Regions from separate parts of the Delftia sp. SD018 genome, predicted to be linked through region 2. Evidence: predicted binding sites of a transcription regulator. Region 2 holds the regulator's gene; each other region holds the start of a gene.

Region 1 (10,389 bases), on a different contig from region 2:
CGCCTTAGTGATTGGCTATGAATGAATTGACATAGATTGTCATCGACCGGCGCAGAAGGCCGAAGGCTGTGCAGTTGTTCAAAGCAGCCAGGTCCTGTTGGGCCGGTTGCCGTCGATTTCCACAAGTCCTGCGTCCTGCAGTATGGGCAGGATGTAGGTGATCACCACGGCCGCGTTGTCGTTGGCCTGCTTGGCCGCAAAGCCCAGAAAGCCGGGCCGGTGCTGGCTGGAGGCCACGATGCAGGGCCGCTCGGCGCCGTGATGCTCCTGGGCCAGATGGCGCAGCACGGCGCCGAAGGCTTCCCGCCTTATGCGCACCGTGTTGCCCTTGTGCGTTCTGACTTCCAGGCCGCTGTCGCTGCGGCGGATGACAGTGAAGGACGCGGTGCGTCCCTTGTCGGGCGTCTTCAGGGGCTTGTCCTGGGCGATGCCGTCCCAGAAGGCATTGAAATCGTTGTTGGAGAGCACGCGCACGAAAAAGAGGTCCATTGCCTGGAGGTTTTCTTGGACGTGGAGTCTCCCTGGCTTCGACTGGCCGAAGATGAGCAAATCTGAGCAGTGCCGCTCAATGTGCGAGAAATTTGAGGAAGATCCGGCCTTGCCGCGTTCTGACCTCGGTCCCTTCGATAAAGCCCATCAGTCTGGCCGAACCGTCCATGGAGTACAGCGCCGGCCCATCGATGCGGTAGATGGGCCTGGTCCCGCACCGGACGAATTCATCGCCTTCGACACGCCCGATTTCGTTTCCGTGCCCATCAAGCACAGTCCACGAGCCTCCTGCAATCATGGCCTCACCCGGCAGTTGCCGGTTCCCAAGTGAAACCACCAATCTAAGGAACGCGAGGTGTCTGAATCTGAGCGAATCTGAGCAGTCGTGTAAAGCTGGGCCGCCGACGCCTTGGGCAGGGTCCTGTGGAAACTCGTGTGCGCCAGGCCCAAGCCGCATCGCACCGGCCAAAAGAAGCTGGCTGCGATCTAGGGGCACTGCATGCGTGGGCGATTGAGCGGTTCGCAGCCAAGTAGAATTGTTTCATATCAAAGACATGCTGCTCTGAAAGTTGCAGCGACCGGGCCCGCTTGCGGGCCTTGTGCATGAGGTGCGCCTCCCACTGCCTGTATCTGGGTGCATGTCCTGATTCTCTGTAGGCCCGGCCTGCGATCCAATCTCGCGCATGGGGCTGAGCCTTCTCGTCAAATTGCTCTCATTTATGAAGATCTGCTGTCGCCAACCGGATGCGCCTGCGGCATTGCCTTTCGGCTTGCCCGGGGGCCATGCCGTGTGGTGCACGCCGCGCTGCGGAGGGCGGGCGTGAGCGAACAGGCGCTGTACGATCTGGCCCCCGTTCTGGAGCTGATGCTGCTGGGCCTGTTGCTGGCGCTGGGCCCCCTGGCCTGGGTGTGGCTGCGCAACCGCAGCGGCGGCTCGCTCAAGCGGCTGCAGGCGCTGTCGGTGCTCACGCTGTTCCTGACCTTCGATCTGGTGCTGTTCGGCGCCTTCACCCGCCTGACTGATTCCGGCCTGGGCTGCCCCGACTGGCCGGGCTGCTATGGCAGCGCCAGCCCCATGGGCGCCCGCGCGCAGATTGCCGAGGCGCAGGCCGCCATGCCCACCGGGCCGGTGACGCATGGCAAGGCATGGATAGAGATGGTTCACCGCTATCTGGCAACCACCGTGGGCGTGCTCATCATCGCCATGACCATCATGGCCTGGCGGCGCGCGCGGCGCCTGGGCAGGGCGGGTGGCGCAGGGGCCGAGCGTACAGGGGCGGAGGGCACAGGCGGTGCCCTGAGTCCGTGGTGGCCCACGCTGGCGCTGTTCTGGGTCTGCCTGCAGGGCGCCTTTGGAGCCTGGACCGTGACCATGAAGCTTTTCCCGGCCATCGTGACCCTGCACCTGCTGGGCGGCACGGGGCTGCTGGCCTTGCTGTGCGTGCCCGCCGTGGGGTTGAGCCGTGCTGCGCGCCAGCAAAGGGCGACCGTGATTTCGCCCGCGCTGCGCGCGGGGCTGTGGCTGGGCCTTGCGCTGCTGGTGCTGCAGGTGGCGCTGGGCGGCTGGGTCAGCACCAACTATGCGGTGCTGGCCTGCAGCAGTTTCCCGACCTGCCAGGGCAGTTGGTGGCCGGCCATGGATTTTTCGCAGGCGCTGCAGATCTGGCGTCCGTTGGGCCTGCTGCAGGACGGCAGCAACATCAGCTTTGCGGGCCTCACGGCCATCCACTATCTGCACCGCCTGGCAGCCTATGTGGTGGTGGCTGCGCTGGCCGGGCTGTGGTGGCGTTTGGGTGAAGTGCCCGCACTGGCGTCGCAGCGCCGCGTGCTGGGTGCGTTTTTGGTGCTGCAGGTGCTGACAGGCCTGTCGAACGTGGTGCTCGATTGGCCGCTGGTGGCCGCGGTGCTGCATACGGGCGGCGCAGCTGCGCTGGTGACCGTGATTGTTTGGTGCCTGGCGGCCAGCCGCCCGGGCGCACTGCGGGACGGTCTGCCGGTTGCCCGTGGAGAGATTGCATGAGTAAACAAGCTTCCCTGAGTGTCGAGCCCTCGCGCTGGACACAGTTCTATGCCCTGACCAAGCCGCGTGTGGTGCAGCTGATCGTGTTCTGCGCACTGATCGGCATGGTGCTGGCCGTGCCAGGCTGGCCCAACGCCGACCAGTGGCTGCACATGGCGCTGGCCTGCCTGGGCATCTGGCTGGTGGCGGGCGCGGCTGCCGCCTTCAACTGCCTGGTGGAGCGCCATATCGATGCGCGCATGAAGCGCACCTCCTGGCGGCCCACGGCGCGCGGCGAGCTGAGCAGCCAGCAGGCGCTGGCCTTCTCGGCCATCCTGTGCACGCTGGGCGCGCTGGTGCTGCTGCTGTGCACCAACCCGCTGACCATGTGGCTGACGCTGGCCACCTTCGTGGGCTATGCCGTGATCTACACGGTGATCCTCAAGCCCGCCACGCCGCAGAACATCGTGATCGGCGGTGCCTCCGGTGCCATGCCGCCCGTGCTGGGCTGGGCCGCGATGACGGGCCAGGTCGGTCCCGAGGCGCTGATCCTGTTCCTTATCATCTTCCTGTGGACACCACCCCATTTCTGGGCGCTGGCGCTGTACCGCGTGGAAGACTACCGCCAGTCCGGCCTGCCCATGCTGCCCGTGACGCATGGCAGCGAGTACACGCGGCTGCAGATCCTGCTGTACACGGTGATCCTGTTTGCGGCCTGCATGCTGCCCTTCATGTACGGCATGAGTTCCTGGCTGTACCTGGTGGTGGCCGTGGTGCTGAGTGTGGGCTTCTGTGCCTATGCCTTTGCACTGTGGCGCAATTACTCGGACCAGCTGTCGCGCAAGACCTTCCGCTTCTCGCTGATCCATCTGAGCGTGCTGTTCCTGGCGCTGCTGATCGATCACTACCTCTGGCTGGGCTGATGGGTTGATGGCCTGAGGGCCATGGCCGCGCAATGACAAACCGGGCCCTTGAGGCCCGGTTTGTCTTGGTGCCTGCCGCCTTACTTGATCTGCCGCTTTTCCAGCTTGCGCGCCAGCGTGCGCCGGTGCATGCCCAGGCGGCGGGCGGCTTCGGAGATGTTGAAATCGCTCTCGGCCAGGGTTTCGTGGATGTGTTCCCACTCCAGCGTCTTGATGGAGGTGGGGTTGCGTGACAGTTCCACGTCGGTGCGGCCCTCGAGGCGGCCGAAGGCGGCCTCGATATCGTCGGTGTTGGAGGGCTTGGCCAGATAGTGGCATGCGCCTAGCTTGACCGCCTCCACGGCCGTGGCAATGCTGGCATAGCCTGTGAGCACGACGATCAGCGCCTCGGGGCTGTGCTGGTGCAGCATCTGCACGCAGCTCAGGCCCGACGCGTTGCCCGCCAGCTTGAGGTCCATGACGGCGTATTGCGGCGAGTGCGTCTGCAGCAGCTCGCGCACTTCCTCGGCGCTGGCGGCCTGCAGCACGCGGTAGCCACGCCGCTCGAACGAGCGCGTCAGCGTGCGCGCAAAGGTCGCATCGTCTTCAACCAGCAGCAGGAGGCGGGAGCTGTCCATGGGCGATTCGGGTTCCTGTGGGCGCCGCTTCAGGCGCCGGGTTCAATGGCAATCGATGACAGGGGCAGGCGGATCTCCACCTCACTGCCCCGCGGCGGGGTGTTCCTCACCTGAACGCGTCCGCCCAGCGAGCGCGCCACGTTGAGCACCAGGAACAGGCCCAGCCCCCGGCCCGGGCGCTCCGTCTTGGTGGAGATATGGCGCTGGCCCAGCTGTTCCAGCACGGCGGGTGCAAAGCCCGGTCCCTTGTCGCGCACGGTGATGCACAGCATGCCAGTGCGCACGGCCAGGTGCAGCGCCACATGGCGGGGGGAGGCTTCGGCCGCATTGTCGAGCACATTGCAAACCATTTGCTGCAACGCGGTATCGGAAAGAATGGGGAAGTCCTCGTCGGCCTGGACATAGTCGAAATGCTCCACGGCGTGGCGTGACTGCCAGTGCGCGACCACGCCGTCCATGAAGGCGCGCAGCGTGGTGGCCTGTGGCGCATCGGCGCGGGTCTCGCCGGCCGACATGAGCACGCTGGAGACGATGGACTTGCAGCGCAGCAGCTGCTGCTGCATTTCCTGCAGGTCGGCCAGCAGGTCGGGGTCTTGCGTGATCGCGGGCATGCGCTGCCAGTCGCCCAGGATGACGGACATGGTGGACAGCGGCGTGCCCAGCTCGTGCGCCGCGCCCGTGGCCAGCAGGCCCATGCGCACGATGTGCTCCTCTTCGCTGGCACGCTGGCGCATGTTGGCCAGCCGTGCGTCACGCCGGCGCAGGTTGGAGACGATGCGGCGCAGGAAGACCACCAGCAGCACCGTGGTCAGCCCGAAGCTGATCAGAATGCCGCTCACGTACAGGCCGGGCAGCCCGTCGGGACCTGCAGCGCCAATGGGCAGGGGCCAGTGCACGATGGCCAGCACCAGGGTGCACAGCGAGGTGCTGGCAACGATGATCCAGGCGTGCACGGGCCTGAGCAGCACGGCGCCCAGAATGCCCTGCAGCAGGAACAGATAGATGAAGGGATTGCTGGCGCCGCCGCTCAAATACAGCTGTATGGCCAGGGCGAGCACGTCGGCCAGCAGGGCCAGGAACAGGTTGCGCGCCGAGATCTGGCGGCGGTGGCTGCGGTACCAGTAGATGTAGCCAAGATTGGTGAAGACGCTGGCCATCAGCACCAGGGCCATGGCCGGCAGCGGCAGGGTGATGCCGAAGCCGTAGTGCACCAGGGAGATGGTGATCACCTGCCCGACCACGGCAAACCAGCGCAGCTGTATCAGCAGCTGCATGTTCTGGCGTTCGGTGGTGCGCTCGACGCGGAACAGGGACTCTGAAGGCGAATTCACGCGGGCGATTGTGCGCTACCGCAGGCAGCCGTGGCGCGGCAGGGTCTTGTAGAGGACTGGCGTAAAAAAGGCCACCGATGTCATCGGTGGCCCTGTTGCCTGGAGCGACGGCTTTACGGCTCTACGGCTTTACGGCTCTACGGCTCTACGGCTCTACGGCTCTACGGCTTTACGGCTTTACGGCTTGCTGCTTGCCTGCCGGTCATTGCGCCTGACCAGCCAGGCCGCGCCGACCACCATCAGCGCCAGCCCGTACCAGGTCAGCGCATAGACCAGGTGGCTGTTGGGGAAGCGGATCACGGTCATGCCCGGGCGCGGCCAGGTGCCGTCTGCCACGGGCTGGCCCGGCAGGCCTGCGTCGATGAAGTAGGGGGCTGCATGGTCCAGGCCCTGGGCCTGTGCAATGGCCGCCACATCGCGCGAGAACCAGCGCTGCTGCGCGGGATCGTTCTCGCGCAGGAAGCCGCCGCGCGGCTCGCTGATGCGCAGCAGGCCGGCCACCGTCACCGGATCCTGGGGCGCCTGTGCGGGCTGATCCTGCCAGCGTGCGCGCTGCGCTGTGGGAATGAAGCCCCGGTTCACCAGCACCTGGTTGCCGTTGTCCATCTGCAGCGGCGTCAGCACCCAGAAGCCGGCACCCAATTCGGTCACGGCCTGGGTCAGCACGGTCTTGCCGGCCAGCCAGTGGCCGCTGGCCTGCACGGCGCGGTACTCGTGGTCGGCGGCCGTGATCTGCGGCCATTCGGCGGGCGGGGGCAGGGCAGCGGGCGCGGCGTGCACGCGCTGGTCCACGCGCTCTATCAAGTCCAGCTTCCAGGCACGGCGCTGGACCTGCCAGCTGCCCAGGAAGATGAAGCCCAAAAACAAGGCGATGCCCACCGAGATGAGCATCGCCTGAGCGAGTGGGCCACGCCGGCGCGATGCGCCGGCGTGGCTGGAGGGCCCGGAGTTTCCGGATGCGGTCAAGGCGTGACCGAGGCCGGAGCCGTCTGCGCGGCAGGGTCGGCCGGCATGGTGTGCTGGGGCATCATGTTGGTGTTCATGTGGAACATGACCCACAGGGTGCCCGCAATGCCGATGGCCACGAAGACCACGGTGAAGATGGTGGACAGCAGGGTCCAGCCGCCTTCGATCTTGCCGTTCATGTGCAGGAAGAAGACCATGTGGACCAGGATCTGCACCACGGCGAAGCCGCCGAGCACCATTACGGCCGTTGCACGGTCCGAGATGACATTGCTCATCACCAGCCAGAACGGGATGGCCGTCAGGATGATCGAGAGCACGAAGCCCCACATATAGCCCGAGAAGGTGCTGTGCGGGCCTGCGTCGTGGTGGTGATCGTCATGGCCGTGATGGTCGTGGTGACCGTGGCCATGGCCGGCGTGGATGTCGTGTGCAGCCATTTACAGCACCCCCATCAGGTAAACAAAAGTGAAGACGCCGATCCAGACCACGTCCAAGAAGTGCCAGAACATCGACAGGCACATCAGGCGGCGGTTGTTCTCGTGCGTCAGGCCGTGCTTGTTGATCTGGATCATCAGCGTGACCAGCCAGATCAGGCCGAAGCTCACGTGCAGGCCGTGGGTGCCCACCAGCGTGAAGAACGAGGACAGGAAGGCGCTGCGCTGAGGGCCTGCGCCCTCGTGCAGCAGGTGGGAGAACTCATAGAGTTCCAGGCCCAGGAAGCACAGGCCGAACAGGCCGGTGATGGCCAGCCACAGCTGGGTGCCGCCCAGCTTGCCCTGCTGCTTTTGCAGCATGGCGAAGCCGAAGGTGATGGACGACAGCAGCAGGAAGGCCGTGTTCATCGCCACCAGGGGCAGGTCGAACAACTGGGCGCCCGTGGGGCCTGCAGCGTAGTTGCGGCCCAGCACGCCATAGGTGGCGAACAGCGCTGCAAAGATCAGGCAGTCGCTCATCAGGTAGAGCCAGAAGCCCAGAGCGGTGCCGTTTTCGGGATGGGGCTCCTCGGCGAGGTGGTACTCGCGCGGGGCCAGGGCGGCAGCGCCGCCTGCGGTGTAACGGGTATCAGACATGACGTGCCAGCTGTTGTGTGCGCAGTTCTTCCGTGGCCGCGACTTCCGCGGCGGGGATGTAGTAGTCGCGCTTGTAGTTGAACGTGTGGATGATCGATGCCAGCACGGTGGCGGCGAACGACGCAATGGCCAGGGGCCACATGTGCCAGATCATCGCGAAGCCGAAGACCGTGGACAGCGCGGCGATCACGACACCGGCGCCGGTGTTGGACGGCATGTGGACGGGCTTGAAGCCGGTCAGCGGACGCTGGTAGCCGTGCTTCTTCATGTCCCACCAGGCATCGATCTCATGCACCACGGGCGTGAAGGCGAAGTTGTACTGGGGAGGGGGCGAGGAGGTGGCCCACTCCAGCGTGCGGCCTTCCCATGGGTCGCCGGTCACGTCACGCAGCTGGTCGCGCTTGAAGTAGCTGACCACCAGCTGGATCAGGAAGCTGCCGATGCCCAGTGCCACCAGACCGGCGCCCAGGGCGGCGATCACGAACCAGATCTGCAGCGAGGGGTCCTCGAAGTGGTTGGCACGGCGTGTCACGCCCATCAGGCCCAGCACGTACAGCGGTGTGAAGGCGACCCAGAAGCCGACCAGCCAGAACCAGAACGAGCACTTGCCCCAGAACTCGTCGAGCTTGTAGCCGAAGGCCTTGGGGAACCAGAAGTTGATGCCGGCGAACACGCCGAACACCACGCCGCCGATGATCACGTTGTGAAAGTGGGCGATCAGGAACAGGCTGTTGTGCAGCACGAAGTCGGCCGGGGGAACGGCCAGCAGCACGCCGGTCATGCCGCCGATGGCAAAGGTGCACATGAAGCCCACGGTCCACAGCATCGGCACCGTGAAGCGGATGCGGCCGCGGTACATGGTGAACAGCCAGTTGAAGATCTTGGCGCCCGTCGGGATCGAGATGATCATCGTCGTGATGCCGAAGAAGGTGTTCACGCTGGCGCCGGAGCCCATGGTGAAGAAGTGGTGCAGCCAGACCAGGTAGGACAGGATGGTGATACACACCGTCGCGTACACCATGGAGGTGTAGCCGAACAGGCGCTTGCGGCTGAAGGTGGAGACGATCTCCGAGAAGATGCCGAAGCAGGGCAGGATCAGGATGTAGACCTCGGGGTGGCCCCAGATCCAGATCAGGTTCACGTACAGCATGGGGTTGCCGCCCAGCTCGTTCGTGAAGAAGTTCGTGCCGACGTAGCGGTCCAGCGACATCAGCACCAGGGCTGCGGTCAGGATGGGGAACGAGGCCACGATCAGCGCGTTGGTGCACAGGGCGGTCCAGGTGAAGACGGGCATCTTCATCAGGTTCATGCCGGGTGCGCGCATCTTGATGATGGTCACGATCAGGTTGATGCCTGACAGCGTGGTGCCGACGCCGGCCACCTGCAATCCCCAGATGTAGTAGTCAAGCCCGACCCCGGGGTTCTGCGCCCCCAGGTTGGACAGTGCCAGCCAGCCGGAGGTGGAGAACTCGCCCAGGAACAGCGAGATCATCACCAGCACGGCGCCGCCCGTGGTCATCCAGAAGCTGAAGTTGTTCAGGAACGGGAAGGACACGTCGCGGGCGCCGATCTGCAGCGGCACCAGATAGTTCATCAGGCCGGTCACGAAGGGCATGGCCACGAAGAAGATCATGATCACGCCGTGGGCCGTGAAGATCTGGTCGTAGTGGTGCGGAGGCAGGTAGCCCAGGTTGTCGCCGAAGGCCATGGCCTGCTGCAGGCGCATCATCAGCGCGTCGGCAAAGCCGCGCAGCAGCATGACCAGACCGAGGATCATGTACATGATGCCGATCTTCTTGTGGTCGATGCTGCACAGCCAGTCGCGCCACAGCGGGCCCCACAGGCGGAACTTGGTGAGCAGGCCCAGCACGGCAAGGCCGCCGAGCACCACGGCGATGAAGGTCGCCAGCACGATGGGCTCATGCGCCATCGGGATGGAGTCCCAAGTGATGCGTCCCAGCAGCCAGTGGGCCTGTGCCGGGGAGGTATGTTCAGACATATCGAGTCTCTTAGGTCGTGATGGGAGCGGGCGGCGGTCTGGCCGTCGTCCGCGTCCGCTAACTGCTTATTGCTGCGCAGCGGCTGCGGAGCCGTCGCGCTGGTCCAGGAAGGCCACGACGCGGTCGGCGTTTTGCACCGTGCACACATCCTGGGGCAGGTTCATGCCCACGGCCTTGAGATAGGCTTCGCCGCCGGCAGCGTCGATGGCCATCATGTGATGCATGCACATCTTGCCTTCTTCGACACAGCGGTTGAGCACCTTGTCGTACAGGCCTTCGTCCACCGTGGCGAAGCGCTCGACCGGGTTGCGCTCGCTGGGCTTGACCAGGTTCAGGTAGGTATCGCGCGTCAGGGCCTTGCCTTCGGACTTGGCCTTGGCAACCCACTGATCGAACTCTTCGTTGCTCAGGCCATGGAACTTGAACGTCATGCCCGAGAAGCCGGCGCCGCTGTAGTGCGATGCTAGGCCGTGGAACACGCCGGGCTTGTTGATCACGGCGTTCAGCTCGGTCTGCATGCCGGGCATGGCATAGATCATGCCGGCCAGGTCAGGCACGTAGAAGGAGTTCATCGTCGAGGTGGCGGTCAGCTTGAAGTGGATGGGACGATCCACGGGAGCGGCCAGCTCGTTGACGGTGGCGATGCCTTTTTCAGGGATGAAGAACAGCCACTTCCAGTCCATGGCCACGACCTGCACCTCCAGCGGCTTGACATCGGTGCTCAGCGGCTTGGTGGCCGAGACGCGGTCCAGCGGACGGTAGGGGTCCAGCTTGTGGGTGCTGATCCAGGTGATGGCGCCCAGCGCGATGATGATCATCAGCGGCACGGACCAGATCACCAGCTCCAGCGTGGTGGAGTGGTGCCATTCGGGGTCGTAGTGGGCCTCGGTGTTCGACTGGCGGTATTTCCAGGCGAAAAGCAGCGTGAGGATGATCACCGGGATGATGATGATCAGCATCAGCAAGGTGGCCGTGACCACCAGGTTGCCTTGCT
Region 2 (10,389 bases):
CGCAGCGCGCGCATGCGGCTGGACAAGAACGGCTGGACCTTCGAGAAGGCCTGGAAGAAGTCGCTCAAGCAGTTGCTGTGGATCGCCATTGCGCTGTGGACCGGCTTCACCTTCGTGGGCTACTTCGTGCCCATCCGCGAGCTGGGCGGTGAGCTGCTGGCGCTGCAGGGCAGCTGGCAGATGTTCTGGGTGCTGTTCTACGGCTTTGCCACCTATGGCAACGCGGGCTACATGCGCGAGCAGGTCTGCAAGTACATGTGCCCCTATGCGCGCTTTCAGAGCGCCATGTTCGACCGGGACACCATGATCGTCAGCTACGACACGGGCCGGGGCGAGCCGCGTGCGCCGCGCACCAAGAAGGTGGACTACAAGGCCCAGGGCCTGGGCGACTGCATCGACTGCAAGATGTGCGTGCAGGTCTGCCCCGTGGGCATCGACATCCGCAACGGTCTGCAATACGAATGCATTGGCTGCGGCCTGTGCATAGACGCCTGCAATTCCATCATGGACAAGATGGAGTACCCGCGCGGCCTGATCCGCCTGACCACGCAGAACGCCATGGCCGGCCTGTGGCGGCGTGCCCAGGTGCTGCGCCGCATCTTCCGTCCGCGCGTGCTGATCTACTCGGCCGTGCTGATCGGCTTGAGCGTGGTCATGATCGTGAGCCTGGCGTTGCGCCAGTCGGTCAAGGTGGACGTGATCCGCGACCGCGCCTCGCTGTCGCGCATCGTGGCGGGCGGCAAGCTGGAGAATGTCTACCGCCTGCAGATCATGAATGCCACCGAGCAGGCCCAGCGCTACCGCATCAGCGCCCACGGCCTCGATGGGCTGGAGCTGGCGTCCGAGCAGGAAGTCGAGGTCGGCCCGGCCGAGACGCGCGGCATTGCGGCGCGCCTGCAGATTCCCTACGGTTCGGCCGAGCCGGGCTCGCACACCGTATTCTTCGATATCGATGCCGTGCATTCGGGCGCGGGACGCGCGTCCGAAAAGGCCGTCTTCCTGGTGCCCCGGTGATGTTCCTGGCAGGCGCGGCACGGTCCGCGCCTGCCGCCTGAAAGAAAGAGGTTTCCCATGTCTTCCAGTCCCGCAGTGTCCGCGCCCGCGCAGGCTCCCTCGCACCCCGACGCCGGCAAGCCCTGGTGGAGGTTCGGCCATGTCTGGCTGGTGGTGGCCGGCCCGGCGGCCGTGGTGGTCGCTGCCGTGATCACGGCCATCATCGCCATCAACGGCGCCGATCCCGTGATCGACCCCGACTACTACCGCAACGGCATCACGATCAACGAGCGTGCCGATGGCGTGCGCGAAGTGCCCAAGAGCATGGCGCCCGCCGTCACCGGCCGCAACCATGCGGCCACGCCCGCGCACGATCACCCCACCGACCGCTGATCGCCGTGCACCCCTGCAAGAGGCCGCAGTCGCGGCCTTTTTGCATGGCGGATCGCATCTCCGGCATGCGCGACGGGTGAGGGTTTCCTACAGGCGTGCAGGGCGCTGCGGGGCTTGGCGCCATGCGTTGGCGCGGCGCACAATGAAGGCGACCCCTCGACAGCACAAGGAGATCGCTGATGTTGGCCCAACGCTGGATGTGGATTGCCTGGCCTGCCTTTCTGGCAGCCGCCGTGATGGAGATGCTGGTTTTTGCCTTTGTGGACCCGCTGGAGCTGCATTGGCTCGGCGACCTGGGCTGGTCGCGCCAGGGCATCTACACGCTGGCCTTCTTCGCCTTCTGGGGCGTGACCATGCTCTCCAGCCTGATGACCACCATGCTGGGCCGCTCGGCCCGCGATCTCAATGACGGCGTGGTCTCCGAGCCCGACCCGGACCTGGCCATGCAGGGGCTGGGGCGGGACTGATCGAGAGCCCGCCGCAATGAACAAGGCCCGCTGTCGCGGGCCTTGTTCATTGGCGGACGAATGCTTGCCGCCCTTGCAGCCTCACTGGCACTGCTGGCTGTTGACGATGCGCTTGAGCGCCTCCGTGTCCAGGATGCGCAGATGGCGCTGGCGCACCTCGATGATGTTGTCGTCCGCGAACTTGGAGAAGGTGCGGCTCACCGTCTCCAGCTTCAGGCCCAGGTAGCTGCCGATTTCCTCGCGCGTCATGCGCAGCACCAGTTCGGACTTGGAAAAGCCCCGTGCATGCAGGCGCTGCACCAGGTTGAGCACGAAGGCGGCCAGGCGCTCCTCGGCGCGCATGCTGCCCAGCAGCAGCATCACGCCGTGCTCGCGCACGATCTCGCGGCTCATGACCTTGTGCACATGGTTTTGCAGGGCCGTGACCTCGCGCGACAGGTCTTCCAGCTTGTCGAAGGGCATGACGCAGACTTCGGCGTCTTCCAGCGCGACGGCATCGCAGGTGTGGTGGTCGTTGACGATGCCGTCCAGGCCGATGATCTCGCCGGCCATCTGAAAGCCTGTGACCTGGTCGCGTCCGTCCTCGGTGGCCACGCAGGTCTTGAAGAAGCCGGTGCGGATGGCGTACAGCGAGGTGAATGTCTCGCCGTTGCGAAACAGCAGGCCTCCGCGCTTGACCTTGCGGCGCGTGGCCACGATGTCGTCGATGCGCTGCATCTGCTCGGCATCCAGGCCCATGGGCATGCACAGTTCGCGCAGGTTGCAGTTGGAGCAGGAGGCTTTGATGGTCTGAAGGTTCATGGAGTGATAAACATCAGCGGCACACAGCGTGCCGGCGGTGACCTCGTGGATTGCGATGAGTTGGATCAAATTGTCGCAGCAGTCCCTCAAACAACTCTTGATATGAGTCAAGGACATGACCGATGTGCTGCGGCACAGTCGAGGTATTAGAGGAAAAAACCCATGACCGCTGTCACCCCAGAGCTGCTGCGTCGCTTTGACGTACCGGGGCCCCGATACACCTCGTTCCCTACCGCCGACCGCTTTGTCGAGGCCTTTGGTGCAGAGGACTATATCCTGGCGCTGCAACAACGCAAATCGAGTACCGCAGCGCGTGCCACGCCTTTGTCGCTGTATGTGCACGTGCCCTTTTGCGAGTCGCTTTGCTACTACTGCGCCTGCAACAAGATCGTGACGCGCCACCACGATCGCGCTGCCGTCTACCTGGACTACCTGGCGCGCGAGATGGCCTTGCATACGGCCCATTGCGGCAAGGGCCAGACCGTCAGCCAGCTGCACCTGGGCGGCGGCACGCCCACCTTCTTCTCCGACGACGAGCTGCGCACGCTGATGGGCCTGTTGCGCGAGCATTTCAAGCTGGAGCCGGGTGGCGAGTATTCCATCGAGGTCGATCCGCGCACCGTCAGCGTCGAGCGCCTGGCCGTGCTCAAGGAGCTGGGCTTCAACCGCCTGAGCTTCGGTGTGCAGGACTTCGACGAACAGGTGCAGATCGCCGTGCACCGCGTGCAGCCGGCAGAGCAGGTGTTCGAGCTGGTGGCGGCCGCGCGGCAGTTGGGCTTTGCCTCCATCAACGTGGACCTGATCTACGGCCTGCCCAAGCAGACGCCCGAATCCTTCGAGCGCACGCTGGCCCAGGTCAACGCGCTGCGGCCCGATCGCATCGCGCTCTATGCCTATGCCCACCTGCCCGAGCGCTTCAAGCCGCAGCGGCGCATTGCGGCCGAGGATCTGCCCCAGGGGGCCGACAAGCTGGCCATGCTGTCGCGTTCCATCGCCGCGTTCATGGACGGTGGCTATGTCTACGTGGGCATGGACCACTTCGCCCTGCCCGAGGACTCGCTGGCCGTGGCCAAGCGCCAGGGCCGGCTGCACCGCAACTTCCAGGGCTACAGCACCCAGCCCGACTGCGACCTGATTGCGCTGGGCGTGTCGGCCATCGGCAAGGTGGGCGCCAGCTACAGCCAGAACGCCAAGACGCTGGAGGAGTACTACGACGCCATCGACGCCAGCCACCTGCCCGTGGTGCGGGGCCTGGCGCTGTCGCGCGACGACCTGGTGCGCCGCGCCGTCATCATGGCCATCATGTGCCAGGGCGCCGTGCTGTTCGAGCCCATGGAGCAGGCATGGCTGCTGGGCTTTCGCGAGTACTTCGCGCCCGAGATGGCGGCCCTGGAGGACCTGCAGGCCAAGGGCCTGGTGCAGATCAGCGACGAGGGCTTCCAGGTCACGCCCATGGGCTGGTACTTCGTGCGCGGCGTGGCCATGCTGTTTGACCGATATCTGCAGGCGGACAAGAACCGGGCGCGGTTTTCGAGGATCATCTAGGCCCCATGCTCTTGTCGCTGCTCTGGACCACTTTGATCATGGGGCTCGTCGGCGGGCCCCATTGCCTGGCCATGTGCGCTGCGCCCTGCGGCGTGGTCACGGGCGGGGAGGGGCAGGGCGGTGGCTCGCAGGTGGTGGCCGTGCATGGATTGCAAAGCCGGCTGTGGCTGCGCACGGCGCTGTTCCACGGCGGCCGTCTGGCCGGCTATGCCAGCCTGGGCGCTGCCTCGGCCCTGGCCATGGAGAGCCTGTCCTGGCTCACCAGCCAGACCACGGCGCTGCAGCCGTTCTGGACGCTGACCCATGTCGCCGTGATGGCCTGGGGCCTGGCCATGATGGTGCAGGCCCGCCAGCCCGCCTGGCTGGAGTCTGCCGGCCGCGCTGCCTGGCGGCGCGTGCAGCCCTGGGTGTCGGCGCCGGGCGGCACGCTGGCGGCAGGCTATGCCTGGGCGCTCATGCCTTGCGGACTGCTGTATTCGGCCGTGCTGGTCGCCGCGCTCAGCGGCGGCCCGTTGCAGGGCGCGCTGGCCATGGCGGCCTTTGGCGTGGGCAGCGGCCTGTGGCTGGTGGCCGGCCCCTGGCTGTGGCGGCTGGGCCGGCAGCGCCTGAACGGCCTGCGCGCCGAATGGGGCACGCGCCTGGCCGGCCTGATGCTGGTGGGCGTGGCCGTCTGGGCGCTGTGGATGGACCTGATCTACAAGCCCAGCCTCTGGTGCCGTTGAGCAACAGCTGAGGCCAGACTTGGCACCTGGGGTCGCGGATTGGCTGCGAGGCCCTCAGAACTGGAGATAATGCCCGAATCATCGGCTTACATATTGCCGATTCCTTCAGCCTCGGGGCCGTTGCCGCGCGTGAACCATTCCGTCCTCATCGATATCCGAGACCTCCGTCCGGGCATGTTTGTCCAGCTCGATGTTGGGTGGCTGAACCATCCCTTTCCGGTCAGCAGCTTCAAGATCACCTCCAGCGCACAGATCCAGACCCTGAAATCCCTGGGCCTGGAGGTGGTGCGCTGTGTCCCGCACAAAAGCGACACCTGGCCCGCCGAGGTGCGCACCCCGCCGCCGCAGGAGCTGCCGCCCGTCGTGGTGGCCCCCGAGCCTGCACCCACCGAACCTGCGCCAGCACCGCTGCTGCTGTCCGTGCCCGACTGGCGCGGCCGGCTGGAGGACTGCAATGCGCGCTTTCAGAAGGTGGAGCGCGGCTATGTGGCCATAGAGACCACCATCGCCAGCGCGCCCGAGCAGGCGCGCATGCCCACCGAGGCCCTGGTCGATGGCTGCCTGGCCGAACTGGCGGGCCCGCAGGACGTGGCCATTCACCTGCTGTCCGATGGCGTGGGCAGCAGCCAGAGCGTGCATGCCGTCAACGTGACCGTGCTCAGCCTGCTGCTGGGCCGGGCCCTGGGCCTGCAGGAATCGCTGCTGCGCGACCTGGGCCTGGCGGCGCTGCTGCATGACGCGGGCAAGCCCGTGGCCGGTGTCGAAGGCATGCACGGCCTGGCCCTGGAGCCTTCCGTGCCCGACGCCCTGCGCGAGCGCTACGAGCGCCATGTGGGCGAATCCGTGGCCATTGCCATGCGAATGGGCCTGTCGGCCCAGGTCACCACGGCCATCGCCCAGCACCATGAATGGGCCGACGGCACGGGGTTCCCGCTGAGCCTGGTGGCCGAAGACATGGAACTCACGGGCCAGATCCTGGCCCTGGTCAACAGCTACGATCGCCTGTGCAATCCCGGCGATGCACAGACGCCGCATACGCCGCACGAGGCCCTGTCCATGCTGTTCAGTCGGCTGCGCGACAAGTTCGCCGCGCCCGTGCTCAATGGCTTCATCCGCATGATGGGTGTGTTCCCGCCGGGCTCGGTGGTGGAGCTGACCGACGGGCGCCATGCCATGGTCATGTCCGTGAATGCATCACGCCCGCTCAAGCCCTCGGTGATGGTGCACGATGCCGGCGTGCCGGCCGCGCAGGCGCCCGTGCTGGCGCTGGAGCTGTTTCCCGAGCTGGGCATACGCCGGGGAGTGGCGCCCGCGCAACTGCCGCGCGATGCGCTGGACTACCTGTCGCCGCGCCGGCGTGTCTGCTATTACTTTGAACGGGCGGTGGAGTTGGATCCACCGAAGGTGGCGTCTTGAACAAGCAAGCGCTCAACCGCGCCTGGCCCCGCCTGCTCGATGCACTGCAGGAGGCCCTGTGGCTGATCGATGCGCGCACCCTGAAGGTGCTGCGCGCCAACGCTGCCAGCGAATCCGTCACCGGCTATGAGGCCGATGCGGCCCCGGGGCTGCCCGTGCAGGTGCTGGCCGCCACGCCGCAGCAGCAGGCTTTCTGGAGCGATCCCTTCAACTGGCAGGCCGGAGCCCAGTTCATTGCCGAGGTGCGCCGCGCCGATGGCCAGCTGGCGCCCGTGGAGATGCGCGTGCGCGCGCTCGACGGCGAGGTGCTGCTGGTCAGCATGCTGGACCGGCGCGAGCAGGCCTTGCACGAGGCCGAGTTCGAGAGCCTGCTGGGCGAGCTGCGCGCCACGCTGGAGTCCGCGGCCGACGCCATCCTGGTCTGCGATCCCGATGGCCGCATCCGCGCCTTCAACCACCGCTTTGCCACGCTCTGGGGCATTCCCGAGGCGCTGCTGGTGCGCCGCAACGACGTGGCCATCCTCGACCACCTGGCCGGCCAGGTGCGCGATGCCGAATCCTATGCGCGCCAGTTGAAGCTGCTGTCGGCCCAGCCCCTGATGGAGGCGGCCGACGTGCTGGACCTGCGCGACGGCCGCATCCTGGAGCGCCGCGCCGTGCCTCAGCTGCGCCGGGGCCTGCCCATGGGGCGGATCTTTTCCTTTCGCGACATCACGGCCGAGGCCCAGACCCAGGCGGGCCTGGAGCTGGCCGCGCGCGTCTTCGAGTCCAGCCTGGACGGCATCTTCATTGCCGACGGCTACATGGATGTGGCCCGCACCAACCCGGCCTGCGAACGCCTGCTGGGCGGCATGCCCGTGCAGGGGCGCACGGTGGAGTCGCTGTTCGAGGCCTCCGAAGGCCAGGCCGACACCCTGGGCGACCTGGCCCGCATCCAGTGGCACCAGGGCGGCTTCTGGGAGGGCGACCTGTGGCTGCGCCAGGCCGGCGGCGCGCGCTGCGCCGTGCGCCTGTCCTGGGTGCCGCTGCGCAACGCGCAGGGCGACGTGGTGCAGAGCATCGGCTTCATGCGCGACCTCACGCAGCAGCGCGTGGCCCAGCAGCGCATTGAACAGCTGGCCTACAGCGACGCGCTCACCGGCCTGCCCAACCGCCTGAACCTCACGGAGCGCGTGGATGCAGCCATCGAGGCCGCGCGCGCAGGCGGCACGGTGTTCAGCATCCTGTTCATCGACCTGGACCGCTTCAAGATCATCAACGACTCGCTGGGCCACCAGTTCGGCGACCGCGTGCTCAAGCTGGTCGCGCAGCGCCTGAGCGACTGCATGCGGCCCGTGGACATCCTGTGCCGGCTGGGTGGCGACGAGTTCGTGCTCTATCTGCAGGGCTGCAACGCCGAGCTGGCCGCTTCGGTGGCCAAGCGCATCCTGCAGGAGATGGAGCGCCCCTTCCTGCTCGACGGCCTGGGTTTCTCCGTGCAGTGCAGCATCGGCGTGGCCCAGTACCCGGCCGATGGCCTCACGCTGGATGAACTGATCCGCCAGGCCGACACCGCCATGTACCGCGTCAAGGAACGGGGCCGGGGCCATTTCAGCTTCTACCAGCCGCAGATGAGCGCCGGCCTGCTGTCGCGCATGAAGCTGGAGCACGCCATGCGCCAGGCGCTGGAGCATGGCCGCATGGCGGTCTACTTCCAGCCGCAGGTGCACATAGACAGCGACCGCATCGTCGCAGCCGAGGCGCTGCTGCGCTGGACCGATCCCGAATTCGGCGTGGTCTCGCCGGGTGTCTTCATCCCGCTGGCCGAGGAGTCGGGCTACATCGTCACGCTGGGCGCCTGGGTCATGGAGCAGGCCGTGCAGGAGGCTGCACGCTGGCAGCAGCAGGGCATGCCCATCAAGGTCTCGGTCAACGTGTCGGCGCTGGAGTTCCGCCAGTCAGGTTTTGTCGAGCGGGTGACCGAGCTGCTGCGCAGCTACGGCCTCACACCCCAGCTGCTGGAGCTGGAGCTGACGGAAAGCATCTTGCTGCAGGACGCCCAGGACATGGCGCTGCGCGTATGCCAGATCGCCGATCTGGGCGTGGGCATGGTGATTGACGACTTCGGCACCGGCTACTCCAACCTGGCCTACCTGAAGAAGCTGCCCATCTCCAAGATCAAGATCGACCAGAGCTTCGTGCGCGGCCTGCCCAGCGACGAGGGCGACCAGGCCATCGTCGGCGCCATCATCAGCCTGGGGCTGGCGCTGGGCGTGGAGATCGTGGCCGAGGGCGTGGAAACGCACGAGCAGCTGACGGCCATCCACCGCATGCAGGGCCACTACTTCCAGGGCTTCCTGTGTGCACCGGGCCTGCCGCGCGAGCAGTTCGGCGAATGCCTGCAGGCCCAGCGCGCCGGCATTGGCGCCATCGCCTACCGGCAGAGAATGGCCCAGGCCGCGAGCGCTCAGCTGCCTGCGCTCAAGCCCTTCCAGAGCATGTAGGCCGCCAGGCCGAACAGCAGCGTGGCAAAGATGCGCTTGAGCTGGCCCACGGGCAGCCGGTGCGCGGCCCGTGCCCCCAGCGGTGCCGTCAGCACGCTGCAGCAGGCCAGGGCCAGCAGGGCCGGCAGCCACAGGTAGCCCAGCGAGTATTCGGGGCGCCCCGCGTCGCCCGCGCCGGTGAAGATCAGGCCCGCCGCATTCACCACGGCAATCGGAAACCCCAGCGCCGCGCTGGTGCCCACGGCCATGTGCATGGGCACCGAGCAGCGCATCATGAAGGGCACGCTGATGAAGGCCCCGCCCGCACCCACCAGCCCCGAGATGAAGCCCAGGCCCGTGCCCGCGCCGTACAGCCCCAGCGGCCCCGGCAGGGCGCGCGTGGCCGTGGGCTGGCTGTTGCTGCGTAGCATGCGCAGCGCCATGTAGCCGATGAACACGCCAAAGAACAGTGCCAGGTACTTGCCGCGCAGCAGCGCGAAAACGCCCAGGCTGGCGAGCAGGCCACCCGTGATGATGCCCGGCGCCAGGCTGCGCACGATGTCCCAGCGCACGGCGCCACGACCGTGGTGGGCGCGCAGGCTGGAGATCGAGGTGAACACAATGGTGGCCATGGCCGTGGCGATCGCCATCTTCACGGACAGATCCGGGCCGACCCCGCGCTTGTCGAGAAAGTAGGTCAGAAACGGCACGAGCACCATGCCGCCGCCCACTCCCAGCAGGCCGGCCAGGAAGCCGGAGCACAGGCCCAGCAGGGCCAGTTCGAGAAACAGCAGGTCAGGCATGCGGCAGAAGGTCGGTAGTGGATGGGCGGGGAAGGGAGGGCAACAAAAAACCCGGCGCACCGTGGAGGTGCGCCGGGTTGGAGTCAGGTGTCTGCAAAGACCACCGGGCCGTCATCCTGAACCGGGGTTCAGGGGGGCAAGGGCAGCCAGACGTTGGGTTCATCTAACGCGAGACGATCACGCTCGAATGGCAATGTACCAAGCCCGGGCTCATAGAGCATTGGTCCAAGGAACTATAAAGCCCGGCGGGTTTGCAGACGCCTCCATTCTACGGCGATTGGGCAGCCCCGCAATCAAGTTCTTTGAACGGCATGGGCTTTCCATTGACATGGCCGATGCCATGAAAAACGGCCTCCGAAGAGGCCGTTGCATGGGCGGGGTTGTGGCGGCTCAGAGCAGCCGAGCATCGCTTTCCAGGGCCTGGTCCAGGCGCAGCACCAGTTGCTCGGCAAGGGCCTGCTGGCGCTGGCGCTCGGCCAGTTCCTCGGGGCTGGGCTCGGGTGGCAGGGACTGGGCGGCATGCTGCGAAGTGACCTCGTCATGCAGGGACTGCATTTCGGCCTGGGCCGTGGCCATGGCGCTTTCCTGCGCTTCGCGGTCCAGCACGTCGAAGGCCATGTTCAGCGCGGACAGCACGGCCACGCGCTCGCGCGAGCGGACCTTGCCGCTGTCGCGGATCCGGGTCATGGCCGTGTCCACACGGCGCACGGCCTCGAGCAGACGCTCTTCCTGGCCATCGGGGCAGGTCAGCACATAGCTTTGCTGCAGGATTTGCACTTCGATCTGC
Region 3 (10,389 bases), on a different contig from region 2:
CTCCCACGATGCGCAGCACGGCGTCAGGGCCGCTGCCCACGGCAAAGGCCGTGATCACGGTGACGGGGCGCGTGGGAAAGCTGGCGGTGCTGCTGGAGCCTGCCTGCGCCCAGGCGCAATGCAGCGGGGCGATGGAGGCCAGCAGCAGGGCGGCACCTGCAAGGGCCTTGCGGCGGGAGGGGGCGGCGCCGAGGCGGCTGGATGGGGATGCTTTCACAGTCTGTCTCCTGTTGGATCTGCTTTTTTCACTGCTTGCAATGCCCCGGTCCTTCTGGCGAGGACTCGGGGCGGGGTAGGGCTGCCGGCAAAAGGTGCGGCGGGGTTCAGGCGAGGTTCAGCCGGCGTCAGGCTGGGCCAGGGGCGCGGCCTGCGCAAAGGCGGGCAGGGCGGCGCAGGCCCTGTCCACAGCGCTGATCAGCGGCCAGCGGTCCAGGTCCACGCCAAAGCGGCGTGCGCTTTCGATTTGGGGCACCAGGTAGACATCGGCCAGCGTGGGTGCGTGGCCGAAGCAGAAGTTGCCGCGCCGCGTGTCCTGCGCCAGCAGTGCCTCGATGGCGTCGAAGCCGTCGGCAATCCAGGTGGCGCACCAGGCGTTGATGGCGGCCTCGTCTGCACCGAACTGGCGGCGCAGGGTCTGCAGGATGCGGCGGTTGTTGATGGGATGCACGTCGCAGCCCACGATAGCGGCCAGCGCGCGCACCTGGGCGCGTTCCTCAGGGTCGGCGGGCAGCAGCGGCGGCTCGGGGTGGCGCTCCTCCAGCCATTCGATGATGGCCGGCGACTGGATCAGCGTGCGGCCGTCGTCCAGCGTCAGCGCTGGCACCAGGCCCTGCGGGTTGACCTGCTTGAACGGCGCCTGGGCCTGCTCGTCCACGCGCAGGTCCACGGGAAAGTAGTCAGGGCGCAGGCCCTTGAGGTGGAGCGCGATGCGCAGGCGGTGCGAGGTGCCGCTGCGGAAAAAACTGTAGAGCTTCATGGTGGTGGTCTCCCTGGCCTTATTCAGGCTGGCCCACGGTGAGCGCGATCTCGCCCACGCCCTGCACATGGCCCGTGATGCGGTCGCCCGGCAGCACGGCGCCCACGCCCTCGGGCGTGCCCGTGTAGATGAGGTCGCCGGGTTGCAGGTGATAGAACAGCGAGAGGTCGGCAATGATTTCGCGGATGTTCCAGATCAGCTTGTCCACGTCGGACTGCTGCCTGGTCTCGCCATTGACGGCCAGTGCAATGGCGCCGGATTCGATCACCTGGCCCGGCATGGGCACGATCTCGCTGGCCACCGAGGACTGCTCCACGTCCTTGCCCAGGTCCCAGGGCCGGCCCTTGTCGCGCGCCACCAGCTGCAGGTCGCGGCGCGTCATGTCCAGGCCGCAGGCGTAGCCGTAGATGTGTTCATGCGCCTGGTCCGCCGCAATGCGAAAGCCCGCCTTGCCGATGGCCACCACCAGCTCCATCTCGAAGTGGTAGTTGTTCGTCTCGGGCGGGTAGGCCACGGTGGCACCCGATTCGGTCAGGGTGGAGGGGGCCTTGGTGAAGTAGAAGGGGCGCTCCACGCTCTTGTCCACCGGGCGGCCCATCTCGACGGCATGGGCGTGGTAGTTGCGGCCCACGAAGAACAGGCGGTTCACGGGCAGGCGCTGCGTGCTGCCGCGCACGGGCAGGGATTGGACGGGGGGCGGGGTCCAGAGGTATTGGGGAGCGGTCATGGTATTGGCGATGGGGGAGTAAAGAGACATCGGAGGATTCAAGGCCGGACTTCGTAGAGGCCCAGCTTTCGGTGCAAAGGAGCCTCGTCGGCCAGGAAGAGGAAGGCGGGCTCGCTGGCGCTGGCATTGGCCAGCGTGGCGGGCGCCCAGCCGGGCACGCAGCAGGTGTCGGCCGGGGCCAGTTCGAAATGGCGGTCCACGGCGGCCACGCTGGCGCCGCCCTCGATGACATGGAACACGCAGGCCGGCGAGCGCGCGGGCAGCTGCAGCGTCTGGCCCGGACGCAGCATCAGTGCGTAGAAGCCCAGGATGTTTTCGCAGTCGGCCCCGGTCTCGGGGTTGGTGTAGGCCAGCTGCACGCAGTCCAGGTCCGGCCGGTCGGCGGCCAGCTCCAGCAGCGCGGCACGCGCATCCTTCCATGGGTAGCGCAGCATGGGGTAGGCCTTGGCGCTGCGGGCGAACACCTGCGTGGGTGCCAGGCCGCCGCGCGCATACGCCCGGTCGCCACGGCCGGGCAGGGCGGGCTGGCGCGGGCCGTCCACGTGGTAGGTGACTTCCAGGTAGTAGGCCAGGGGCAGGTCCAGCACATCGAGCCAGACCACGGGCTCGTTGCCGTCGTGGCCATGCTCGTGCCACAGGCCCGTGGGCGTGAGGATGAGGTCGCCGCGCTCCATTGGGCATTTCTCGCCATCGACCAGGCTCCATGCGCCCTGGCCCTCCACCACCATGCGCACGGCATTGGGCGTGTGGCGGTGCGAGGGCGCCCACTCGCCGGGCAGCAGCAGCTGCATGCCCAGGTAGATGGAGGAGCTGGCCTGCATCTTCTCCAGCCCATGGCCGGGGTTGGCCAGCACCAGCACGCGGCGCTCGGCTTTTTCGATGGGCGTCAGCTCGCCGGCCTGCATCAGCAGCGGGCGGATGGCCTGGTAGGGCCAGGCAATGGGCTGGGTGCGCGGGCGCGGCGTGTGCGGCGGCATCACGTTGCGCAGGCTGGGCCACAGCGGCACCAGGTTGTTGCGCGTGAGTTCGTCGCGGTAGTCCTGGGGCAGGTCTTCCAGGCGGCCAAGTTCTTGCATGGCGGTCTCCTTGTGTTCAGTCTTCGGCGAGGCAGGTTTCGGCCTTCCAGCCGTACAGCCATTCCATGGCGTCGTAGAAACGCTGGGGTGTGCGGCCCTTCCAGAGGTCGTTGCGCACCAGGCGCTCCACAGCGCTGGCGTGGAAGATGCGGCCCATCTCGCGCGCGGACAGCACCACGCGCGCCGTGCGGGCAATGCGCGAGCGCTCGTACAGCCGCAGCGCCTGCGGCCAGTCGTTGCCGCAGTGCTTGAGCGCCTGGCCCAGCGTCACCGCGTCTTCCAGCGCCATGCAGGCGCCCTGGGCGATGTACTGCAGGGTAGGGTGGGCAGCATCGCCCAGCAGCGTGGCGCGGCCGAAGCTCCACTGGCCAATGGGCTCGCGGTCGGCCGTGGCCCAGCGCTTCCAGCTTTTGGGCAGGTCTATGAGCTGGCGGGCGCGCGGGCAGCAGTCGCTGTAGTAGCTTTGCACCTCTTGGCGGCTGCCTTCGCGCACGCCCCATTCCTCCTGCTCGCGGCTGTGGAAGGTGACGACCACGTTGTATTGCTCGCCGCCGCGCAGCGGGTAGTGCACCAGGTGGTAGTTGGGGCCGACCCAGATGCTGGCCGCATTCCAGCGCAGGTCCTCGGGGAAGTCGTTCTTCTCCACCACGGCGCGGTACACCACGTGGCCGGAGACACGCGCCGCATCGCCCACATACTGCTGGCGCACCACGGACTTCACCCCATCGGCGCCGATCAGGGCCTGGCCCATATGGACCTGGCCGTGCTGGTCGCGCACGGTGACGGTATCGCCCTCCTGCTGCACGGCTTCGATGCGCGTGCCCGTCAGCGTCTCGATTTGGCCGTGGGCGCGCGCGCCTTCAAGCAGCGAGGTGTGAATGTCTGCGCGGTGGATCACCGCATACGGGTTGCCGAAGCGGGCGCGAAACGCCTCGCCCGTGGGAATGCGGCCGACCAGCCGCTCATCGAGCGCGTCGTGCATCACCATCTCGTCGGTATAGACGGCGCGGCCACGGGCCAGCTCGCCAATGCCCAGCGCGTCGAAGGCCGCGAATGCGTTGGGCCCCAGCTGTATGCCGGCGCCGATCTCGCCCAGCTGCGGCGCCTGCTCCAGCACCTTGACGGCGAATCCCTGGCGCGCCAGGGCCAGCGCGGCCGCCACGCCGCCAATGCCGCCGCCTGCCACAAGAACGGGCAGCGCCCGGGAAGAAATGCTGGTGCTCATGGATGTCCTGTGCTTCGTGGTGCGTGTCGCCCGCCTGCGGGGCAGCTGCGTTGCGAGTAATTAAACAGTATGCTGACGATGAGTGTAGTGTTGATTCGCATCAGGCCAGCCTGGGGTTTCCCTGGATGCAGGCAAAACGGTGGTGGACAGCGTGTTCAGTTGAATCACCTGTCCGCCAGCCAACGCCAACGGAGGGCGCGGTTCATGCGAACATCTGCGCTTGCCCGCAGGGACCCGGAAAAGAGCGCAATGGCCATGGACTACCAACCCGCAGAACTAGAAAACTACCCCGGCTATCACATCCGCCGCCTGCAGCAGATCGCGGTAGCCGTCTTCATGGAAGAGACCCAGGAATTCGGCGTGACCCCCGTGCAGTACGCGGCGCTGTCGGCCGTGCTGCGCCAGCCCGGCGTGGACCAGCGCACGCTGGCGCGGATGATCGGTTTCGACACCTCCACCATTGGCAGCGTCATCGACCGGTTGGAGGCGCGCGGCCTCATGGTGCGCAACACCAGCCCGGCCGACCGGCGCGTGCGCCTGCTGTCGGTCACCGCAGAAGGCGCCGCGCTGCTGGCCGCTGCCGAACCCTCGGTGCTGCGGGCCCAGCAGCGCATGCTGGAGCCGCTGCCGCAGGAGCAGCGGGGCCTGTTCATGGACATGATGGCCGTCCTGGTGCGGCAAAACGACGAGCTGGCGCGCGCGCCCAGCACGCTGGCCGCGCGCCGCGCCGCAGCCGACTGAGGCGGCCTCGACCCATGGACTGGGACCACCTGAGATTCTTTGGCGAGCTGGCGCGCAGCGGCAGCATGGCCGCCGCCGCGCGGCAACTGGGCGTGGAGCACACCACGGTGTCGCGCCGCATCCAGGCCCTGGAAAAGCAGCTGGGGGCCGTGCTCTTCGAACGCGAAGCGGGTCAATGGCGGCCTACGGAGGCCGGCCGACAGCTGCTGGGCGTGGCAGACGCCATGCAGCGCGCCGCCGCCGGGCTGGAGCGCATGCCGCTGGCGGCCGAATCCGCAAGCCAGGGCCCGTCCGGCCTGGTGCGCGTGGGCGCCACCGAGGGCTTCGGCACCCAGCTGCTGGCCCCGCAGCTGGCCGCGCTGACGCAGCGCCATCCGCTGCTGAGCATCGACCTGCTGGCCCTGCCGCGCCTGCTGCACCTGTCGCGGCGCGAGGCCGACATCGTCATCTCGCTGGAGCGCCCCACGCGCGGCTCGGCCGTGGTCACCAAGCTCACAGACTACCGGCTGTTCCTCTACGGCCAGCGCGAATACCTTGCGCGCCGCCCGCTGGTGGCGCGCACCGAGGACCTGCGCCACCACAGCTTCATCCACTATGTGGACGACCTGCTGTTCACGCGCGAGCTGCAGCTGCTGTCCACCCTGTTCCAGCCCGAGCGCTTTGCCTTTCGCAGCACCAGCATCACCGCCCAGTACGAGGCCGTGCGCGCCGGTGCCGGCCTGGCCGTGCTGCCCGCCTTCATCGCCGACCGCGACCCCGTGCTCAGCCGCGTGCTGCCCGCCGAGGCCTGCTTCACCCGCACCTTCTGGATGAGCATGCCCTCGGATGCCCGGCAGGTTCAGCGCATCGAGGCGGTCTGGGGGTTTTTGCGGGAGGCTGTGCAGGGGATGCGGGAGTTGCTCAGTCCCCGGAGTTGAAGTGGCCCGAAACTGAAAGGAGTGCACATGTCGCGTGAAATCAGGCTACCGCACCCAGGAGAAATCCTGATGCACGAGTGGCTCGAACCCATGGGCCTGAGCCAGTACGCGTTGGCAAAGGCCATCGATGTTCCGCCCCGGCGCATCAACGAGATCGTGAAGGGCATGCGCGGCATCACGGCGGATACGGCGCTGCGCCTTGCGGTCTTCTTTGGCACGGACGCGCAAAGCTGGCTCAACCTGCAGTCCGACTACGACCTTGCCGAAGCCCGCGATGCCATGGCGGACGTGCTGGCGCGAATCCAGCGGTTTGAGCCCTAGCATCCCTGAGCGACCTCAGGGCGCACTTTGCCGTCCGCAGCATGATGCGTCTCCGGCGGTGGTTTGCCCCTGCCGCTATACTGCCCGCCCCGAATCTCGTCATCCGACAGCAGGATCTTCCGGCATGCGCCTCCAAGCCCTTTTGCGTCCACTGGTGTACCTGAGCCTGGCGGGGCTGGCTGCTTGCGGCAGCAACCCGCCCAGCCCCTCGGCGGCTACGCCCGAGTCCGCGCCCACCGCGCCGGGCACACCCGTGGCGCCCATCAGGATCGGTCTGGCCCTGGGCGGCGGGGCCGTGAAGGGCTTTGCCCATATCGGCGTCATCAAGATGCTGGAAGCCAATGGCCTTGCGCCTGCGGTGGTGTCCGGCACCAGCGCGGGCAGCGTGGTGGGGGCGCTGTATGCGAGCGGCATGAACGCCTTCGAGCTGCAGGAAAAGGCCGTGGCGCTGGATGAGACCAAGATCCGCGACCTGCAGCTGTCCTCCGGCGGCCTGCTGGTGGGCCAGAAGCTGGAAGACTATGTGAACGAACAGGTGGGCCGCAAGCCGCTGGAGCAGCTGGCCAAGCCCTTCGTGGCCGTGTCCACGCGGCTGGAAGACGGCGAGCGCACCGTGTTCGCGCGCGGCAATACGGGGCAGGCGGTGCGTGCCTCCAGCAGCATTCCGGGTGTGTTCCAGCCCGTGGCCATCGGCAAGTTCCACTTCGTCGATGGCGGCATCACCAGCCCCGTGCCCGTGGACGCCGCGCGCCAGCTGGGCGCCGACCTGGTGATCGCTGTGGACATCTCCAACAAGGCCCGTGGCAAGGCGCCCGAGAACATGCTGGGCGCCCTGGGCCAGTCCATTGCCATCATGGGCCAGAAGCTGGGCCAGGCCGAGCTGGCCCGCGCCGACATCACCATCCGCCCCAAGGTGCTGGACATCGGCCCGGCCGACTTCACCCAGCGCGCCAGCGCCATTCTTGAAGGCGAAAAGGCCGCCGTGGCCGCCATGCCCCAGATCCGCGAGCGCATCGCCCAGCTGCAGGCCGAGCGCGCCAAGGCCGCGAAGCTGGCCCAGCAAAAGGCGGCCGAAGCCCAGCACCAGGCCTGCCTGGACCAGCGCTCGCGCATGCAGAAGCTGGCGGAGATGGCGGGGATGGACGGCGCCTGCGCCAACCCCAACCCCAACCTCAACGCCAACCCCTGATCCACCACGGCTGCGCGCGGGCTATCCGTACACCGGATAGCGGGCGCAAAGCCCCGTCACCTGCTCCCTGACCTGCGCCGCCACCTTGGCAAAGCGGGCGCCTTCCTGCGCGTCCAGCGCATCGAGCACATCGCACAGCCAGCCGGCCAGCTGTTCGCACTGCGCCTGGCCGAAGCCGCGCGTGGTGACGGCGGGCGTGCCTATGCGCAGGCCCGAGGTCACGAAGGGCGAGCGCGGGTCGTTGGGCACGGTGTTCTTGTTGGTGGTGATGTGCGCCTCGCTGAGCGCGGCATCGGCATCCTTGCCGGTGTAGCTGCGGTCGGACAGGTCGATCAGCATCAGGTGGTTGTCCGTGCCGCCCGAGACGATGCGGTAGCCGCGCTGCTGGATCACGGCGGCCATGGCGCGGGCGTTGGCCAGCACCTGGCGCTGGTAGGTCTTGAAGCCGGGCTGCAGCGCCTCCTTGAAGGCGACGGCCTTGGCGGCGATCACATGCATGAGCGGCCCGCCCTGCACGCCGGGGAACACGGCCGAGCTCAGGCGGCGGTTGAAGGTTTCGTCCTGTCCCTTGGACAGGATCAGGCCGCCGCGCGGGCCGCGCAGCGTCTTGTGCGTGGTGCTGGTGACCACATGCGCGTGGGGCAGGGGGCTGGGGTATTCGCCCGCAGCCACCAGGCCTGCGACATGGGCCATGTCCACCCAGAACACGGCGCCCACCTTGTCGGCAATGGCGCGCATGCGGGCCCAGTCCTTGTGGCGCGAGTAGGCAGAGAAGCCGCCGATGAGCATGCGGGGCCGGTGCTCCAGGGCGATGCGCTCCATCTCGTCGTAGTCGATCAGGCCCGTGGCGGGGTCCAGGCCGTAGGGGACGATGCGGTAATGGCGGCCCGAGAAGTTGGACGGGTTGCCATGCGTCAGGTGGCCGCCCTGGGCCAGGTTCATGCCCATGACGGTGTCGCCGGGCTGGGCCAGCGCCAGGAACACGGCGGCATTGGCCTGGGCGCCGGCATGGGGCTGCACGTTGGCGTAGTCGCAGTCGAACAGCGCCATGGCGCGTTCCACGGCCAGGCGCTCGGCCACGTCCACGTTCTCGCAGCCGCTGTAGTAGCGCTTGCCGGGGTAGCCCTCGGCGTACTTGTTGGTGAAGACCGAGTTCTGCACCGCCATCACCAGCGGGCTGGCGTAGTTTTCGGAGGCGATGAGTTCCACATGGTCTTCCTGGCGGCGTTTCTCGCTCTGGATGGCCTTTGCCAGCTGCAGGTCGAAGTCGGCCAGGGTCAGGGATGCGTCGTACATGGGTGAATGGTTCCTGTGTCGGGGCAAGGGCTGGGGGAATCGATGGTCATGCAGCTGCCAGCTGGCCTGCGGCGGGGGCGCCTGCCTGCGCGGCGCTGGCCGACTCCAGCAGGCAGGCCAGGCGGGCGACGATGTCGTCGATCTGGCGCTCGTCGCAGATCAGCGGGGGCAGCAGGCGGATGGTGGATTCGCGCGTCACCGTGATCAGCAGGCGCTGCTGGGCCAGCGCGCGGCCCACCAGTTCCTGGCAGTTGCGGTTCAGCTCGATGCCCACCATCAGGCCCTGGCCGCGCACGGCCAGCACGTCGGGGTGGCCGTGCAGCGCCTGCTGCAGGCCGTTGAGCAGGCGCCGGCCCAATTGCCTGGCGCGGCCGGGGATGTCCTCGCTCTCCATGATGTCCAGCACCGTGCAGCCCACGCGGCAGGCCAGCGGGTTGCCGCCAAAGGTGGAGCCATGCTGGCCGGGCGAGATCAGGTCGGCCGCAGGCCCGCGCGCCAGGCAGGCGCCGATAGGAATGCCGTTGCCCAGGGCCTTGGCCAGGGTCATCACGTCGGGGGCGATGCCCGCGTGCTGGTGGCCGAACCAGGCGCCGGTGCGTCCCAGGCCGGTCTGGATCTCGTCCAGCATCAGCAGCCAGCCATGCCGGTCGCACAGGCTGCGCAGCTGGCGCAGGTAGTCGGGGCTTGCCAGGCGGATGCCGCCTTCGCCCTGCACGGGCTCGATCAGCACGGCCACGATGTCGCCATGCTGGGCGGCGGCGTGGTGCACGGCCGCGATGTCGTCATAGGGCACGCGCACGAAGCCCGGCATCAGCGGCTCGAAGCCGCGCTGCTTGGCCGGGTTGCCGGTGGCCGACAGCGTGGCCAGCGTGCGGCCGTGAAAGCCGTTGTCCATCACCAGGATCTGAGGCCGCGCCACCTGCCTGCGGTGGCCGTGCAGGCGCGCCAGCTTGAGCGCGGCCTCGTTGGCCTCGGCGCCGGAGTTGCAGAAGAAGGCGGTCTCCATGCCGGCCAGGGCGCACAGGCGCTGGCCCAGGCGTTCCTGCCAGTCGATGCGGAACACGTTGGAGGTGTGCAGCAGCAGGCCGGCCTGCTCGGCAATCACGGCGGCGATTTCCGGGTGCGCGTGGCCCAGGGCGGTCACGGCCACGCCGGCAATGGCGTCCAGGTATTCGGTGCCGTGCTCGTCCCACAGCAGGGCTCCACGGCCACGAACGAAGGACACGGGCTGGCGGGCATAGGCCTTCATCAGGCGGGAATCAAGGGGTTGCATGGCTTTTTGCATGGCAAGGTCCTCAAGCGGGGTCAGGGTTGAATCGAAAAGGGGGGCGAGGGGGCGCGCTCAGGGCAGTGCCAGGGCGGCGGGATCAGGGCCGCCTGCGGGCCAGTAAAAGCTGTCCGGCTGGGCGCGGGCGCCGAAGATGGCCTGGCCCACGCGCACCACGGTGGCGCCTTCCTCGATGGCGATCTCGAAGTCGCCGGACATGCCCATGGACAGCTCGTCCAGCGAGATACCCGCCGGCGCGCTCTGGCGCAGCTGGTCGCGCAGGCGGCGCAGCAGCACGAAGCACTGGCGCACGCGCTCGGCCTCGCTGGAGAAGAGGGCCAGCGTCATCAGGCCACGCACGCGCAGCGCACTGAAGGCGGGCAGGGCCTGGACAAATCCCTGCACCTCGTCGGGCGGCAGGCCGTACTTGCTGGCCTCGCCAGAGGTGTTGACCTGCACGAACACGTCCAGCGCCCGGCCTTCGGCCTGCAGGCGGCGGTCCAGCGCCTCGGCCACGCGCAGGTTGTCCAGCGCCTGGAACTCGCTGGCAAAGCGCGCCACCAGCCTGGCCTTGTTGGTCTGCAGGTGGCCGATGACGGACCACTGCAGATTGGCCAGGTCCTGCATGGCCTCCCACTTGCCGAAGGCTTCCTG

Evidence for each region. The regulator FNR, encoded in region 2, switches genes on or off when oxygen is low (the NO sensors DNR and NnrR bind a similar motif). The targets are predictions, from matches to a motif close to TTGATNNNNATCAA.
Region 1: INR38_RS21395 (COX15/CtaA family protein) is a predicted target of FNR. The motif match lies at 1,026-1,039, and genes of this name have one in related genera.
Region 3: INR38_RS13565 (3-hydroxybenzoate 6-monooxygenase) is a predicted target of FNR. The motif match lies at 4,095-4,108, and genes of this name have one in related genera.

What each region holds. Positions count from the first base shown of each region.
Region 1 covers NZ_JADDRN010000024.1:257-10,645, forward strand. Annotated here, with positions in the region: gene INR38_RS21390 (hypothetical protein) at 79-489, opposite strand; gene INR38_RS21395 (COX15/CtaA family protein) at 1,310-2,509, shown strand; gene cyoE (heme o synthase) at 2,506-3,411, shown strand; gene INR38_RS21405 (response regulator transcription factor) at 3,492-4,028, opposite strand; gene INR38_RS21410 (ATP-binding protein) at 4,058-5,359, opposite strand; gene INR38_RS21415 (SURF1 family protein) at 5,537-6,250, opposite strand; gene cyoD (cytochrome o ubiquinol oxidase subunit IV) at 6,322-6,762, opposite strand; gene cyoC (cytochrome o ubiquinol oxidase subunit III) at 6,763-7,395, opposite strand; gene cyoB (cytochrome o ubiquinol oxidase subunit I) at 7,388-9,394, opposite strand; gene cyoA (ubiquinol oxidase subunit II) at 9,461-10,389, opposite strand, start outside.
Region 2 covers NZ_JADDRN010000010.1:17,256-27,644, reverse strand. Annotated here, with positions in the region: gene ccoG (cytochrome c oxidase accessory protein CcoG) at 1-1,014, shown strand, start outside; gene INR38_RS11990 (FixH family protein) at 1,072-1,386, shown strand; gene INR38_RS11985 (hypothetical protein) at 1,566-1,853, shown strand; gene fnr (fumarate/nitrate reduction transcriptional regulator Fnr) at 1,935-2,654, opposite strand; gene hemN (oxygen-independent coproporphyrinogen III oxidase) at 2,817-4,199, shown strand; gene INR38_RS11970 (sulfite exporter TauE/SafE family protein) at 4,205-4,921, shown strand; gene INR38_RS11965 (HD-GYP domain-containing protein) at 4,991-6,337, shown strand; gene INR38_RS11960 (bifunctional diguanylate cyclase/phosphodiesterase) at 6,334-8,820, shown strand; gene INR38_RS11955 (sulfite exporter TauE/SafE family protein) at 8,784-9,602, opposite strand; gene INR38_RS11950 (cell division protein ZapA) at 9,993-10,389, opposite strand, start outside.
Region 3 covers NZ_JADDRN010000011.1:174,855-185,243, reverse strand. Annotated here, with positions in the region: partial or broken gene INR38_RS13585 (tripartite tricarboxylate transporter substrate binding protein) at 1-217, opposite strand, end outside; gene maiA (maleylacetoacetate isomerase) at 335-976, opposite strand; gene INR38_RS13575 (fumarylacetoacetate hydrolase family protein) at 996-1,703, opposite strand; gene INR38_RS13570 (cupin domain-containing protein) at 1,742-2,779, opposite strand; gene INR38_RS13565 (3-hydroxybenzoate 6-monooxygenase) at 2,796-4,004, opposite strand; gene INR38_RS13560 (MarR family winged helix-turn-helix transcriptional regulator) at 4,209-4,745, shown strand; gene INR38_RS13555 (LysR family transcriptional regulator) at 4,760-5,662, shown strand; gene INR38_RS13550 (HigA family addiction module antitoxin) at 5,690-5,983, shown strand; gene INR38_RS13545 (patatin-like phospholipase family protein) at 6,108-7,172, shown strand; gene glyA (serine hydroxymethyltransferase) at 7,194-8,468, opposite strand; gene INR38_RS13535 (aspartate aminotransferase family protein) at 8,515-9,741, opposite strand; gene INR38_RS13530 (YggS family pyridoxal phosphate-dependent enzyme) at 9,811-10,389, opposite strand, start outside.